DNA from 4 places in the Psychromonas sp. SR45-3 genome. Region 3 is predicted to be linked to each of the others. Evidence: predicted binding sites of a transcription regulator. Region 3 holds the regulator's gene; each other region holds the start of a gene.
What was found. The regulator sigma-54, encoded in region 3, starts transcription at its own class of promoters, with help from an activator protein. The targets are predictions, from matches to a motif close to GTTGGCACGNNNNTNGNNT.

Region 1 (3,203 bases), on a different contig from region 3:
TTGTTGATAACAGCGGTAACTACCTGCAGGCTTTTCCCGTTAATGATGATGGGACTTCCTCATCGGTTAGTTTAAGTACAACTAGTGCCATTCGTATACCTGAAACAGCAGGTGTACCGGTAGCCACCTCAACAGTGGAAATAGGGTTGAATTTACCCTCAAGTGCAGAAGCTAAAGATCTTTCTAAATTTGATCCCGATGATCCAGATACTTATAACAATGCAACATCAGTAACAATTTATGACTCACTAGGTGAATCACATGTTATGAGTACTTATTACGTAAAACCTGATAATGCAAAGCCCACGGCTGATGGGACGGTTACGAGTCAATGGGTTTCTTTTGTAACTATTACAAGTGACACCGGCACTAAAATTCCGGTTGCTCCTCTTTCTGGTGCAGGTGTATACACAACAGGCGATACACTAGATCCTCTCGATCCTGCTGATACTGATTTTGATACTAGTCCAGCAACTGTTACTGATGCTTCAGGCACAGTATATGAGGGTTCGGTATTACGGTTCGATAGTTTTGGTGCGTATCAAGGCAGTAATCCTAGCCCAATGACTCTAGAAAGGTTAGGTGCAGATCTTGGTGATGGGAATGGTGCAGGAGCCTTACCGACGGGAACTAATGGGAATCAGGAAATCACGATTTCTTATAAAAACCCGACTCAATTTGCTTCCTCATTCGAGGTCACTGGATTAGAGCAAGATGGTTTAACCGTAGGTCGTTTGAATGGTATTGAAATTGGTAATGATGGTCTAGTTGAAGCCACTTATAGTAATGGCACATCAGAGCCGCTTGCGCGAGTTGTTATGGTGCGCTTTCGTAATGAGCAAGGTTTGACACAAGCTGGCTCAAAGTGGACTGCTTCACAACGTTCGGGGGATCCTATCGCAGGAGAAGGGGGCGAAGGTTCATTTGGTCTCATTAACTCTGCTGCGTTAGAGCAATCTAATGTTGATTTAACGACTGAGCTGGTGGACTTAATTTCTGCACAACGTAATTTCCAAGCTAATTCTCGTTCATTAGAGATCAGTAATGAATTACAACAAACGATTTTACAAATTCGTTAATTTTTTAAATTAGTCAATCATGTCTTAAACGCGCCTTTCTCGGTGCGTTTTTATTATGTAAAAGCCAACGTCCATATTATTAAAATGCTTCAACATTTCAGCCTCCCTGTTTTCCTGGATTTCCATACCTAAGCTATAAAACCTAAATCTCCCCTGTTTCTAACTTTAGTTATATTTACGGCTCAGCTATTTCACTTTCCTTTTGTTGGCACAACGATTGCATCGTTGAATATATAAATACAATAACAAAAGAAATAGCACGGCAATTGCCATAGTTATTACATAAGCGGTCAATAGTTAAGGAAGTCAAAATGGATAATTTTCTTTATGTTTCAATGTCAGGCGCTAAAGAGACCATGAATGCGTTAGCTATTCACAGTAATAACTTAGCAAATGCCAGTAAAACCGGGTTTAAGGCCAGTTTTGAGCAAGCTCGTAGTATGCAAGTTCACGGGCAAGGCTTACCAACACGAGTCTTTGCGCTTACCGAATCACCAGGACAAAATTTTGACAGCGGCATTGTTCATGATACCGGACGAGAATTAGATGTTGCCGTAGAAGGTGAAGGTTGGTTTGTTGTTAAATCTGAATCCGGTGACGAAGGGTTAACACGTAGTGGTGATTTTAATATTACCGCAGCCGGCTTTTTAATTGATGCCAATGGCCAAGAAGTCATGGATCAAACTGGCAATAATATTTATATCCCGATGCCCATTGAAAAGTTCAATATTCGTAAAGATGGCATGATTGAGGTTCGCCCTGAAGGTGCACCTGCAGATGCAATGGAAGACATCGCTAAACTGAAGTTAGTTAACCCAGATATTAAAGATTTAATGCGTGGTTCCGATGGTTTATTCCGCCGTATTGATGGTCAACCGTTACAAATTTCAAATGATGTGGTTGTCGCCAACGGGGCTTTAGAGTCATCAAATGTTAATTTAAGTAGTGAGTTAACCAGTTTAATTAACTTACAACGTAGTTTTGAAATGCAAGTTAAAATGATGAAAAAAGCTGAAGAGATTGATAAAAGCTCTGAATCTCTACTTCGAATGTCTTAAGTCATTAGTCTACGCATTATTAAAGAATTTTAAGGAGAAAGGTTATGCATTCCGCTTTATGGATCAGTAAAACAGGGTTAGATGCACAGCAAACTAACGTGGCAACTATTTCAAATAATTTAGCTAATGCGAGTACCGTTGGTTTTAAAAAGAGTCGTGCCATTTTTGAAGATCTGTTATATCAAACCGTAAACCAACCGGGTGCCAATGAAACACAAAATACTAAACTACCTTCGGGGTTAATGCTTGGTTCTGGTGCGAAGGTTGTCGCTGTACAAAAGAACTTTACACAGGGTAATGCGTTAACCACTAATAACTCTTTAGATGTGATGATTGATGGCCGTGGTTTTTTTGAAATAGAAATGCCAGATGGAAGTTCATCGTATACACGTAACGGTCAATTCATGCTTAATGAAGAAGGGGTTATGGTAACCCCTGGTTCTGGTTACCCGTTATTACCACAAGTACAAATTCCTGAAAATGCGCAAACGATTAGTATCGGTGCGGAAGGTGAAGTGTCAGTGAGCATTGCCGGTCAGGCTGAGAACCAAGTGGTTGGACAATTAAATGTAAATGATTTTATTAACCCCTCTGGTTTAGAGCCTTTAGGACAAAATTTATACGCAGAAACTGGGGCTTCTGGAGCACCTATTGAAGGCGTGCCGGGTGGTGACGGGTTAGGGTTTATTCGTCAGGGAATGTTGGAAACGTCTAATGTTAACGTAACAGAAGAACTGGTTAACTTGATCGAGAGTCAGCGTGTTTACGAAATGAACTCAAAAGTAATTTCAGCGGTTGATGAAATGCTGTCTTACGTTAGCCAACAGTTATAAGTAGGTGGTTAATATGAGAAATATTATAATTTTATGTGCAATATTTAGTGTCGTTGGTTGTACTTCACTGCCCAATCAAGAAGTGAAGAATGACCCTGAATATGCACCGGTAGAGCCGCTTGAAGCAGACTTAAATGTGGTCAGAACAGGGTCTTTATTTCAAGAAAGTTATGCTAATAACCTTTATTCAGATATTAAAGCGCATCGCGTTGGTGACATTATCACCGTGAATC
Region 2 (3,203 bases), on a different contig from region 3:
CTACTTAAACTTCTTCAACGTAATGCGTACTATCGGCTTGTTAGATACAAAACCTGTAACAACCTGCGATGGTATTACTGTTGAACCGCTTAAAGTATTGAAAGCTATTTTGCCAGACCCAACTTCTTTAGCACCTGGCTACACGGGTAAAACCTGTATTGGTACTTGGTTACGCGGTAAAAAAGACGGTGTCGCGAAAAGTATCTTTATCTATAACATTTGTGACCATAAAGAGTCATACAATGAAGTAGAGCACCAAGCGATTTCTTACACAACAGGTGTACCAGCGATCACAGCTGCTTTACTTTATTTTCAAGGTAAATGGAGCGATAAAGGTTTATACAACGTTGAACAACTAAACCCAGATCATTTCTTGGAATTAATGCCTAAAATTGGTCTTAGCTGGGACATATTAGAATTAACTTAATAAATCAAACAGATATAAAAAGTATTAAAACTTATTTAAATAAAATTAATACTGTCTAAAATATAAAAAATCCTGAATATGAATTCAGGATTTTTTAATTATTACATTAATAATTAATGTGCGCCTATAATTAAAGGGGTTCCATTAATTAAAAACTAAAGTCGGAATATTATTTTTTTACTTTACGTGTCGCTGCAAAACCCACCAAGCTTAATGCAAACAACATAACACCAGCAGGTGCTGGTACATCTACCGCAAGATCTCGAGAGACCTGTAAAGTGTAGTCATCCCCGGCAACCGGTGCGTTACCATTAAAGCCACTATCGTTTGCACTTGTAGAGAATCGAGCAACACCAATAACATAAAGGCCTGCAGAACTTGATTGCCAAGAGAATTTAGGATCATATGAATGCACAGAACCATTATCTACCATGCTACAAAACGATACTCCGTTTTCGACACAACCATCATCCTGCTCAGCAAGTAAACCTGAAACAGTACCATCAATTGACCATAAACCAATTTCAGCATCTAAATTTGGCATACCATAGTCAATATCAAAAATATAATTTTGGTTTGCTAATGCGGTAAATGAATAATAATCATAGGTTCCATCGCCGTCTAAAGAAGCTATTGAACTCCATTCCCAATCAAGCGCACTCGCATTATAAATATCATCATTTACACCGGTACTGAATGATCCATCTATATTTTGAGCGGTAAACAGGGTTGAGTTTGATTCTACTTCAGCTATTGTGCCCGCATAAAGTGGTTGAGTTAACAGAACAGTTGCTGTTAGTAAAAAAATCCTTTTATTCATATTTCATCTCTTAATGTTATTTCGAAAGCCATCATTTGCAACGCCAAGTGGTTAGTTAAATTTAAGAAAGTAACTGATTGCAAAGGTAATTAAAAATATATGAAAGCAAATATCAAGCCAAAATTACAACCCCTTATAAAGCCTAGCACCATAACGTGGGTTAATAAAGTATTGTAAATATATTCGACAAATTTTAGAGTGTAATTACCAGTGGATTATTTTTATCTAGCAATTTATTATCTACAATAATTTAATTTAATACTTGGTAACAAATGAAGAATTTAAATACTCCCTACTTTATGATCAATGAACAAGCATTGATTGATAACCTAGAAAAAGCAAAACAGTTGAAAGAGATATCAGGCGCTAAATTAGTGCTCGCTTTAAAATGCTTTTCAACTTGGGGAACTTTCGACACCATCAAACCTTATTTAGACGGTACAACAAGCTCAGGGCCTTATGAAGTACGATTAGGGCATGAAAAGTTTGGTGGTGAAACGCATGCTTATAGCGTGGGTTATTCCAATGCTGATATTGAAGCGGTTAAGCCCCTTTCAGATAAAATCATCTTTAATTCTCTTTCACAGCTTGAAGCGCATTATGAAAACTGTAAAGACAGTGCTTCATTAGGTTTACGTATCAACCCAGAAATGAGTGTTGCAGGACAAGACCTAGCCAATCCAGCTCGTGCTTATTCTCGTTTAGGTGTTAAACAAGATCTTTTAAGCTTAGACGTTCTTAATAACGTTGATGGTTTTATGTTTCACATGAACTGTGAAAATAAAGATGTCGATGCGTTTATTCGAGTACTGGACCATATATCAACGACCTTCACTGAATACCTTGATCAATTAACTTGGCTTAGTTTAGGCGGTGGTATCTTTTTTACTTATCCAAACTACCCTATTGAAAAGCTAGGGTTAGCCTTAAAAGCGTTTGCTGAAAAACATAGCGTGCAAGTTTATTTAGAACCTGGTGAAGCAATCATTACACGCACTGCAGATTTAGTGGTTAGTGTGATTGATATTGTTGAAAATGATAAACAAACGGCGATCGTTGATAGTGCCACTGAAGCCCATCGTTTAGATACGCTTATTTATAACGAACCTGCGACGATTAGAGAAGCAACAAAAGGTGCTACATACAATTATGTGATTGGATCTTGCTCTTGTTTGGCGGGTGATCAATTTTGTGAAGCACAGTTTGAACAGCCCTTAAAAATAGGCCAAAAGCTACATATTGAAGATAGTGCAGGTTACACAATGGTGAAGTTAAACTGGTTTAATGGTTTAAAAATGCCGAGTATTTATTTTCAAAGAGTTGATGGTGATATTGAAGTATTAAATGAGTTTGGGTATGAGGATTTTAAAGCGACATTAGGGAAGTAGTTATTCAGCGCAGGAATGGTGCTGCTGATTTTGAGGCGCAGGATTTATCCTGCCAACCTTGTTTTATTGTTTTTTAACTCGTCTGCGCTCGTCGTGGCTCTTTGATATTCATTTCCTTGGTGTTTCGCCCTTGCGGCGAGTTCATTTTCTTTATACGAATAAAGAAAACGGAACCAAAAGAAAATCGCCCATAACGTTTTTTTATCTGAATAAATAACAGCCTTCTTAACGCACCGCTCATACGCCACGTCCGTGTGGCGAAGTTCGCTAGCAACGGCATCCCTGCCTTAGCTTGCTAAAGGCTATTATTGACTCAGAAAAACTTAATGGGGAATTGTCGCAGCCAAGTTGATAAAGGTTTTATATTTTGATTTAATTTATTGATTTAATGTGTTATTACACTAAAGTAACCTCTAATTTATCAAATTAAACTATTCCTTGTTTCCACCGTAAATACGGAATACTTTGGCTTAGTTATACTGTAGGCTTTTAACCGGATTACATGATGATTATCGAACAAGAAATAAGGAGTTACCTAGGTTCTAATTTAAGAGAGTTAGACACGAAA
Region 3 (3,203 bases):
ATGCTAACATGAAAAGTAATACCATCATCTTTACCGATGAAGTATTGCTTACCCAAGGCTCAATTAAAATTACAGCCGATAAACTTACTGTTGTACGTGGTAAACAAGCTAACCATGAGACGATGATAGCTGAAGGTAATTTGGCTACTTTCTATCAAACTCAAGATGATGGTAAACCGTTAGATGCACAGGCAAAACATATTCTTTATGACGTCGCAAAAGGTACAATAACGTTAACCAAAAATGCGCAAATAAAACAATTAGATAGCCAGATTAATGGCGCTAAAATTGTCTACTTCCTAGAGTCTCAAGAGCTTAATGTCAGCACCGATAAAGCAAAGCAGGAACGTGTTAAGACGATTTTTTTACCCGCTCAATTTGAAAAAGATAAAACTAAAAAGTCATCTAATTCCTCTACACCAAAAACAATAAAAGAGGAAAAATAAAGATGGCTGAATTACGTGCGACAGGATTAGTAAAAAGCTATAAAGGCCGAACTGTTGTTAATGGTGTAGGGTTAACAGTTAAAACAGGTGAAATCGTCGGTTTATTAGGGCCTAACGGTGCAGGTAAGACCACCTCATTTTATATGGTTGTTGGCTTAGTTAAACAAGATCAAGGCTCTATTATCATTGATGATCAAGATATATCCAGTGATCCCATGCATATTCGAGCGCAAAAAGGTATTGGTTACTTACCACAGGAAGCTTCTATTTTTCGTCGCTTGACTGTGACAGAAAATATCATGGGTATTCTACAAACTCGTAAAGAATTAACGCAGGCACAGCGAGACGAAAAATTGAATACGCTACTCGAAGAGTTTCATATTACACATATTCGAGATAATAAAGGCATGAGTTTATCAGGTGGCGAGCGCCGCCGAGTTGAAATTGCGCGCGCCTTGGCGACTGAACCTAAATTTATTTTACTTGACGAACCCTTTGCTGGTGTCGACCCTATTTCGGTTATCGATATTAAGAATATCATCCAACAGTTGCGAGACCGTGGATTAGGTGTATTAATTACTGACCATAATGTCCGTGAAACCTTGGACGTGTGTGAGCACTCTTATATCGTAAGTCACGGAGAAATTATAGCTATTGGGACGCAAGACGAAATATTAGCAAACGATCATGTAAAACGCGTTTATCTAGGTGAAGAATTTAAACTTTAAGGTATAGTTATTTTTAATTGAGCAATAAGTTCTAGGAATATATGTTTTGATGAAACAAGGTTTACAATTGAAAATGGGTCAGCAATTAGCGATGACTCCTCAATTACAACAAGCAATAAAATTGTTGCAGCTTTCAACACTCGATCTACAACAAGAGATTCAAAACGCGCTAGATTCCAATCCTCTCTTAGAACAAGATGATCAAACGGGTTCAGAAGAAACAGTTAAAGAATCTGACAGTAGCCAACTTGATACTTCTGAGGCTATCTCACAACAAGAATTTTCCGATGATTTACCGGCAGAAAAAGAGTGGGAAGAGTCATACACATCGACACCTATCACAGGTACTAGCTCTAATGCTGTAGCTTATGACGGCGAAGATTCCGTTTATCAAGGTGAGTCCTCGACTTCATTACAGGATCACTTGTTATGGCAAATGCAACTCACTCCTTTTACTGAAACCGATCAAGTTATTGCCATGGCAATCATTGATTCAATTGATGAGTCTGGTTATTTAACAACAAGCTGTGAAAGCATTCTAGAAAGTTTAGAAGCTGATCTTGAAGGCTTAGAGTTAGATGAAGTTGAAGTAGTATTAAAACGTATTCAACATTTTGATCCGTTAGGCGTTGCCGCACGTTCAACTCAAGAATGCTTACAAATTCAACTACGCCAATTACCTGATAGCACTCCTTGGCGCGAAGAAGCTATTTTAATTCTTGAGCAATATATGGAGTTACTCGGTAATCGAGACTATCGAACATTAGCCAGAAAAAGCAAATTCAAAGAAAGCCAATTATCTGAAATAATGCGTTTAATTCAGAGCTTAGAACCAAGGCCTGGTAACAGTATTGAAACCAGTGAAACGCAATATATCGTACCTGATGTTTACGTTAAAAAAATAAACGGACAATGGCGTGTTTCATTAAATCAAGATTGCGACCCTAACTTATCTATAAACGAGCAATATGCTAGTCTATGTAAAGGTAATATCAGCAAAACTGACTCACAATTTATTAAAGGTCACTTGCAAGAAGCGAAATGGTTTATTAAAAGCTTAGAAAGTCGTAATGAAACTTTATTAAAAGTATCTAACTGTATTGTTCAACAGCAACAAGCCTTTTTCGAATATGGCGATGAATCCATGAAACCGATGGTATTAAATGATGTTGCCTTTGAAGTAGAAATGCATGAATCGACCATATCCCGAGTGACAACACAAAAATTTATGCATACTCCACGTGGTATTTATGAATTAAAATTTTTCTTTTCAAGTCATGTTGCAACGGATGGCGGCGGTGAATGCTCATCAACAGCGATTCGTGCATTAATTAAAAAATTAGTCGCGGCAGAGCCGACAAATAAACCCTTAAGTGATAATAAGATAACACAATTATTAGAAGAAAAAGGTATTCAGGTTGCACGACGCACTATTGCAAAATATCGTGAATCTTTAGGTATTCCGCCTTCTAACCAACGTAAACAATTACTTTAAATAGTGAGCAGTGCAAATAAAAATGAGATTAACTATAGTCATTTAATACTAACCTGCTAAACTCGCGCGTTCGTTGAATACAGTTAAATATATTATGAAAATATCTACTTTATTAAATAAAGATTCCGTCTTCTGCCAAACGGTATGCACCAGTAAAAAAGGTGCATTAGAAAAAATCAGTATTATTGCTGCAGAGCAGTTAAATTTAGATGCACAGGAATTATTCGAAAGTTTAATTGCCCGCGAAAAAATCGGTTCTACAGGTGTAGGCTCTGGCATTGCGCTTCCTCATGTTAAAATATCTAGCGACTCCCCTGCGACAGCGGTATTTTTGCAATGCGAATCAGGTATCGATTATGATTCATATGACGGTAACAAAGTAGATATATTATTTGCTATATTTGTTCCTGAGGATCTGTGTAAAGAATACCTTGCTGCGTTGTCAGAAATAAGCCAAAAACTGTTAGATAAGCAATTTCTGCGTCAATTACGCAGCGCAAAGACGAATGAAAAGCTATTTGAGTTATTAACCCT
Region 4 (3,203 bases), on a different contig from region 3:
GTTACACCTTAAATTCAGGCCGTTCATTAGTGATTGCAGTGAACAAATGGGATGGCATGACAGAATACGATAAAGAACGTGTTAAAACAGAATTGGATCGCCGTTTAGGCTTTATCGATTTTGCTAAAATTCACTTTATCTCTGCCCTACACGGTACGGGTGTTGGACATTTATTTGAATCAGTAGAAGAAGCTTATATCTCTTCAACTAAACGAATCTCAACGGCGATGCTTACCCGTATTATGGGTATGGCAACCGATGACCACGAGCCACCAATGGTTGGCGCACGTCGTGTTAAATTACGATATGCACATGCAGGTGGTTATAACCCACCGTTGATCGTTATTCACGGTAACCAAGTTAAAAAATTAGCGGACTCTTATAAGCGTTACTTAATGAACTATTTCCGTCGTACGTTAGGGATCATGGGGACACCGATCCGTATCGAGTTTAGAGAAGGAAGTAACCCATTTGAAGGCCGTCGTAATAAACTAACACCGCATCAAATGTATAAACGTCAACGTTTATTACGCAACTACGCTAACAGTAAAAATAAGAAGTAATATGCAGTTATCTTGTCCAGATTGTGAATCAGAGTTAACGCATAGTGGCGAATTAAAACGCCATTGTTCAAGTTGTAACAGTGATTTTGTAGTTAACGTTTGCTGTCGTGAATGTGGACAACCATTACAGCGTTTAAAGGCCTGTGGTGCGGTGAGTTTTTGGTGTGAGCATTGTAATGAGCTAAAGAGTAAATCGACAGCCATTTACAGCTTAGTGAAACAAGCATAGCACTTGCCATATTTGAAAATAAACTAAAAGTTAAACCCAAAAAGTAATGATAAAAAAAGGGAGTCTCTACATTATGTAGTCACTCCCTTTTTTATACTTTCAATTTTAAATGCTGGACAATAATAAAGGCTTTTAAGCTTATATATTTAATGCCTAATCTCTAATGACTAATGACTACACTTATGAGCATAAAACCTAGGTAACAGAGCCTTCTATTGTTACTTATTTTTTCTCTGGTATCACTTCAAACACTCTGATTACTTGTTTAACGCCTTCAACATTACTGGTAATGTTGGTCGCAAAGTCAGACATCTCTTTGGTTACTTGACCAATTAAAAATACTTCTGCATTTTCAGTAACCACTTTAATTTTTAAAGGGTCGACTTTATCGTGTCCAGTAAGCTTACTTTTGACTTTAGCCGTTAGCCAAGTATCTTGTGTTTGTCTGACTAGGCCGATGGTTTGACCGATGCGTAGTTGGTTATAAACCCCTTTAATACCATCAATATTAATCAATATATCTTCTATTTTATTACTATTCGCCTGGCTATCTGCTTGTCCAATTAATAAAATAAAGCTGTTATTAGTGACGATGTTAATGCGCATATTTTTATTATATACGTCTGAGTTAACGACTTTATCAATGGCTACCATGGATAAACGATCATCTTCAATTTGTTGAGAAAGAGTACGCTCATCACTATTAACCGCGACCGCGGTACCAGCAGCAACAATCAAACCACTCGCACAACCTTGTAACAGTGCAAAGCATAATAAAGCGGGTAAAAAACGGGTTATATATTTCATAATTTTTCCTAGAGACGGTGAATCTTTCAAGTTTATTTTACAACGAGTTCCTGGCTTTTTATATAAGCCTAGGTTGATGTCCGGTAGTTAGCGCACATAAATAAGTGAAAAGGCACTATAAATAGTCATCAAACCGTTTACTTGGCATCACTACAGGGTGTTGTTCTTTATTGTCTATCATGACTTAGATAAGCAGGCATCCTTTGTCTGCTTCGATCAAAACACCTCATGGAACACAAGATCAAAGTAGTAACGAGCAGTAGGCTTAATACTGTGGGAATAATTGTTGATCGATTAAGTCACTTAAACAGTTAACCACGAGTAAATGAATCTCTTCAATGCGTGCACCTTTATCACTTGGTGCCCGTATTTCAATATCATCTGCTCCTAATAAGCCTGCAATTTCGCCACCATCAACCCCTGTCATAGCAACAATTTGTATATTTTTACTGAGTGCTGTTTCAACGGCTTTCACCATATTACGGCTATTACCACCATGGCTAATAGTAATTAATACATCACCCGGTTGTGCTAATGCAGATATTTGGCGTGCATAAATTTGGTCAAAATGGCTATCACTGGCAATCGCTGAAACTAACGATGAATCGGAAGTGATCGCGATGGCAGGTAAAGCAGGGCGATCTGTTTCATAGCGATTAAGTAAGTGTGATGCAAAAATTTGTGCTAAACCTGCTGCACCACCATTACCGCAAACCAACAGTTTATGGCCATTGATTAAACAATCTTTGAGTAATAGTGCTGCTGCTTCTATCTGCTCTGGCAGCGCTTCCGCTGCAACGATCTTAGTTTGAATGCTCTCTGCAAAGTGAGCTTGAATTTTTTCATTAATCATGTGACATGTTACTCTTGAAATGCATCTTGTATCCATTGCGGTGTTGATGTTTTTTCACTGATCGCGACCACATCAAAACGGCAATAGGGTTCACTATTAAGTTGCGATAAATAATGCTTTGCTGTTTTAATTAATTTCTGTTGTTTCTGATAGGTTACGGAGGCCGGTGCGCCACCATAATCTTGATTTTTCCTATACCGTACTTCAATAAAAACCAATGTATCTTGGTCTGACATAATCAAATCTATTTCACCGAATCGGCAATAGAAATTTTGGCATACAAGCAATAAGCCTTGCTGTTGTAAAAAATCCAAGGCTTGTTGTTCGTATTTTACGCCACTGTTATTACTGGCCTGAAACAGACGAGGTAACTTCAACGAGTTCGCCTTCTTGGTATTTTGCCCAGTGTAACTTACTACGTAACGTATTGCGCTGATCTAATGTTAACTCACCCACTAAACCTTGATATTTATATCCTTCAATAACTTGCATTTGTTTTAACTGCTCAATTAAATTGTAGCTGTCATAACCCAATGCAAACAAACGTAATGTTCTAAAGCTTTGGTGTGGCCAGATTGCTTGAATATTTTTATTCATCTGACTGTCGTCATCCATTAAAAAGGCAATGTCTGAAAACGTCAGTTCAGAAAGTTCTTTATTTTGAATATTAGCTAAATCAGAAGCATGGCTTCGTGAACTTGCATAAAGAGGAATACTTTTAGCAAAAGGGCTGACCGTCACCGCAATAAAA

Region 1: the regulator sigma-54 is predicted to act here: its motif matches at 1,284-1,302, upstream of H5084_RS15945 (flagellar basal body rod protein FlgF).
Region 2: the regulator sigma-54 is predicted to act here: its motif matches at 1,351-1,369, upstream of H5084_RS17375 (PEP-CTERM sorting domain-containing protein).
Region 4: the regulator sigma-54 is predicted to act here: its motif matches at 1,730-1,748, upstream of H5084_RS08950 (BON domain-containing protein).

Annotation. Positions count from the first base shown of each region.
Region 1 covers NZ_JACJDP010000038.1:22,102-25,304, reverse strand. The annotation lists gene flgE (flagellar hook protein FlgE) at 1-1,079, shown strand, start outside; gene H5084_RS15945 (flagellar basal body rod protein FlgF) at 1,391-2,137, shown strand; gene flgG (flagellar basal-body rod protein FlgG) at 2,182-2,970, shown strand; gene flgH (flagellar basal body L-ring protein FlgH) at 2,984-3,203, shown strand, end outside.
Region 2 covers NZ_JACJDP010000048.1:3,265-6,467, reverse strand. The annotation lists gene H5084_RS17380 (carboxynorspermidine synthase) at 1-427, shown strand, start outside; gene H5084_RS17375 (PEP-CTERM sorting domain-containing protein) at 597-1,247, opposite strand; gene nspC (carboxynorspermidine decarboxylase) at 1,520-2,635, shown strand; gene H5084_RS17365 (hypothetical protein) at 3,141-3,203, shown strand, end outside.
Region 3 covers NZ_JACJDP010000002.1:105,895-109,097, forward strand. The annotation lists gene lptA (lipopolysaccharide transport periplasmic protein LptA) at 1-446, shown strand, start outside; gene lptB (LPS export ABC transporter ATP-binding protein) at 449-1,174, shown strand; gene H5084_RS01835 (RNA polymerase factor sigma-54) at 1,224-2,669, shown strand; gene H5084_RS01840 (PTS sugar transporter subunit IIA) at 2,764-3,203, shown strand, end outside.
Region 4 covers NZ_JACJDP010000012.1:74,948-78,150, forward strand. The annotation lists gene der (ribosome biogenesis GTPase Der) at 1-563, shown strand, start outside; gene H5084_RS08945 (zinc ribbon domain-containing protein) at 565-792, shown strand; gene H5084_RS08950 (BON domain-containing protein) at 1,015-1,599, opposite strand; gene H5084_RS08955 (SIS domain-containing protein) at 1,865-2,452, opposite strand; gene H5084_RS08960 (YraN family protein) at 2,461-2,829, opposite strand; gene H5084_RS08965 (penicillin-binding protein activator) at 2,798-3,203, opposite strand, start outside.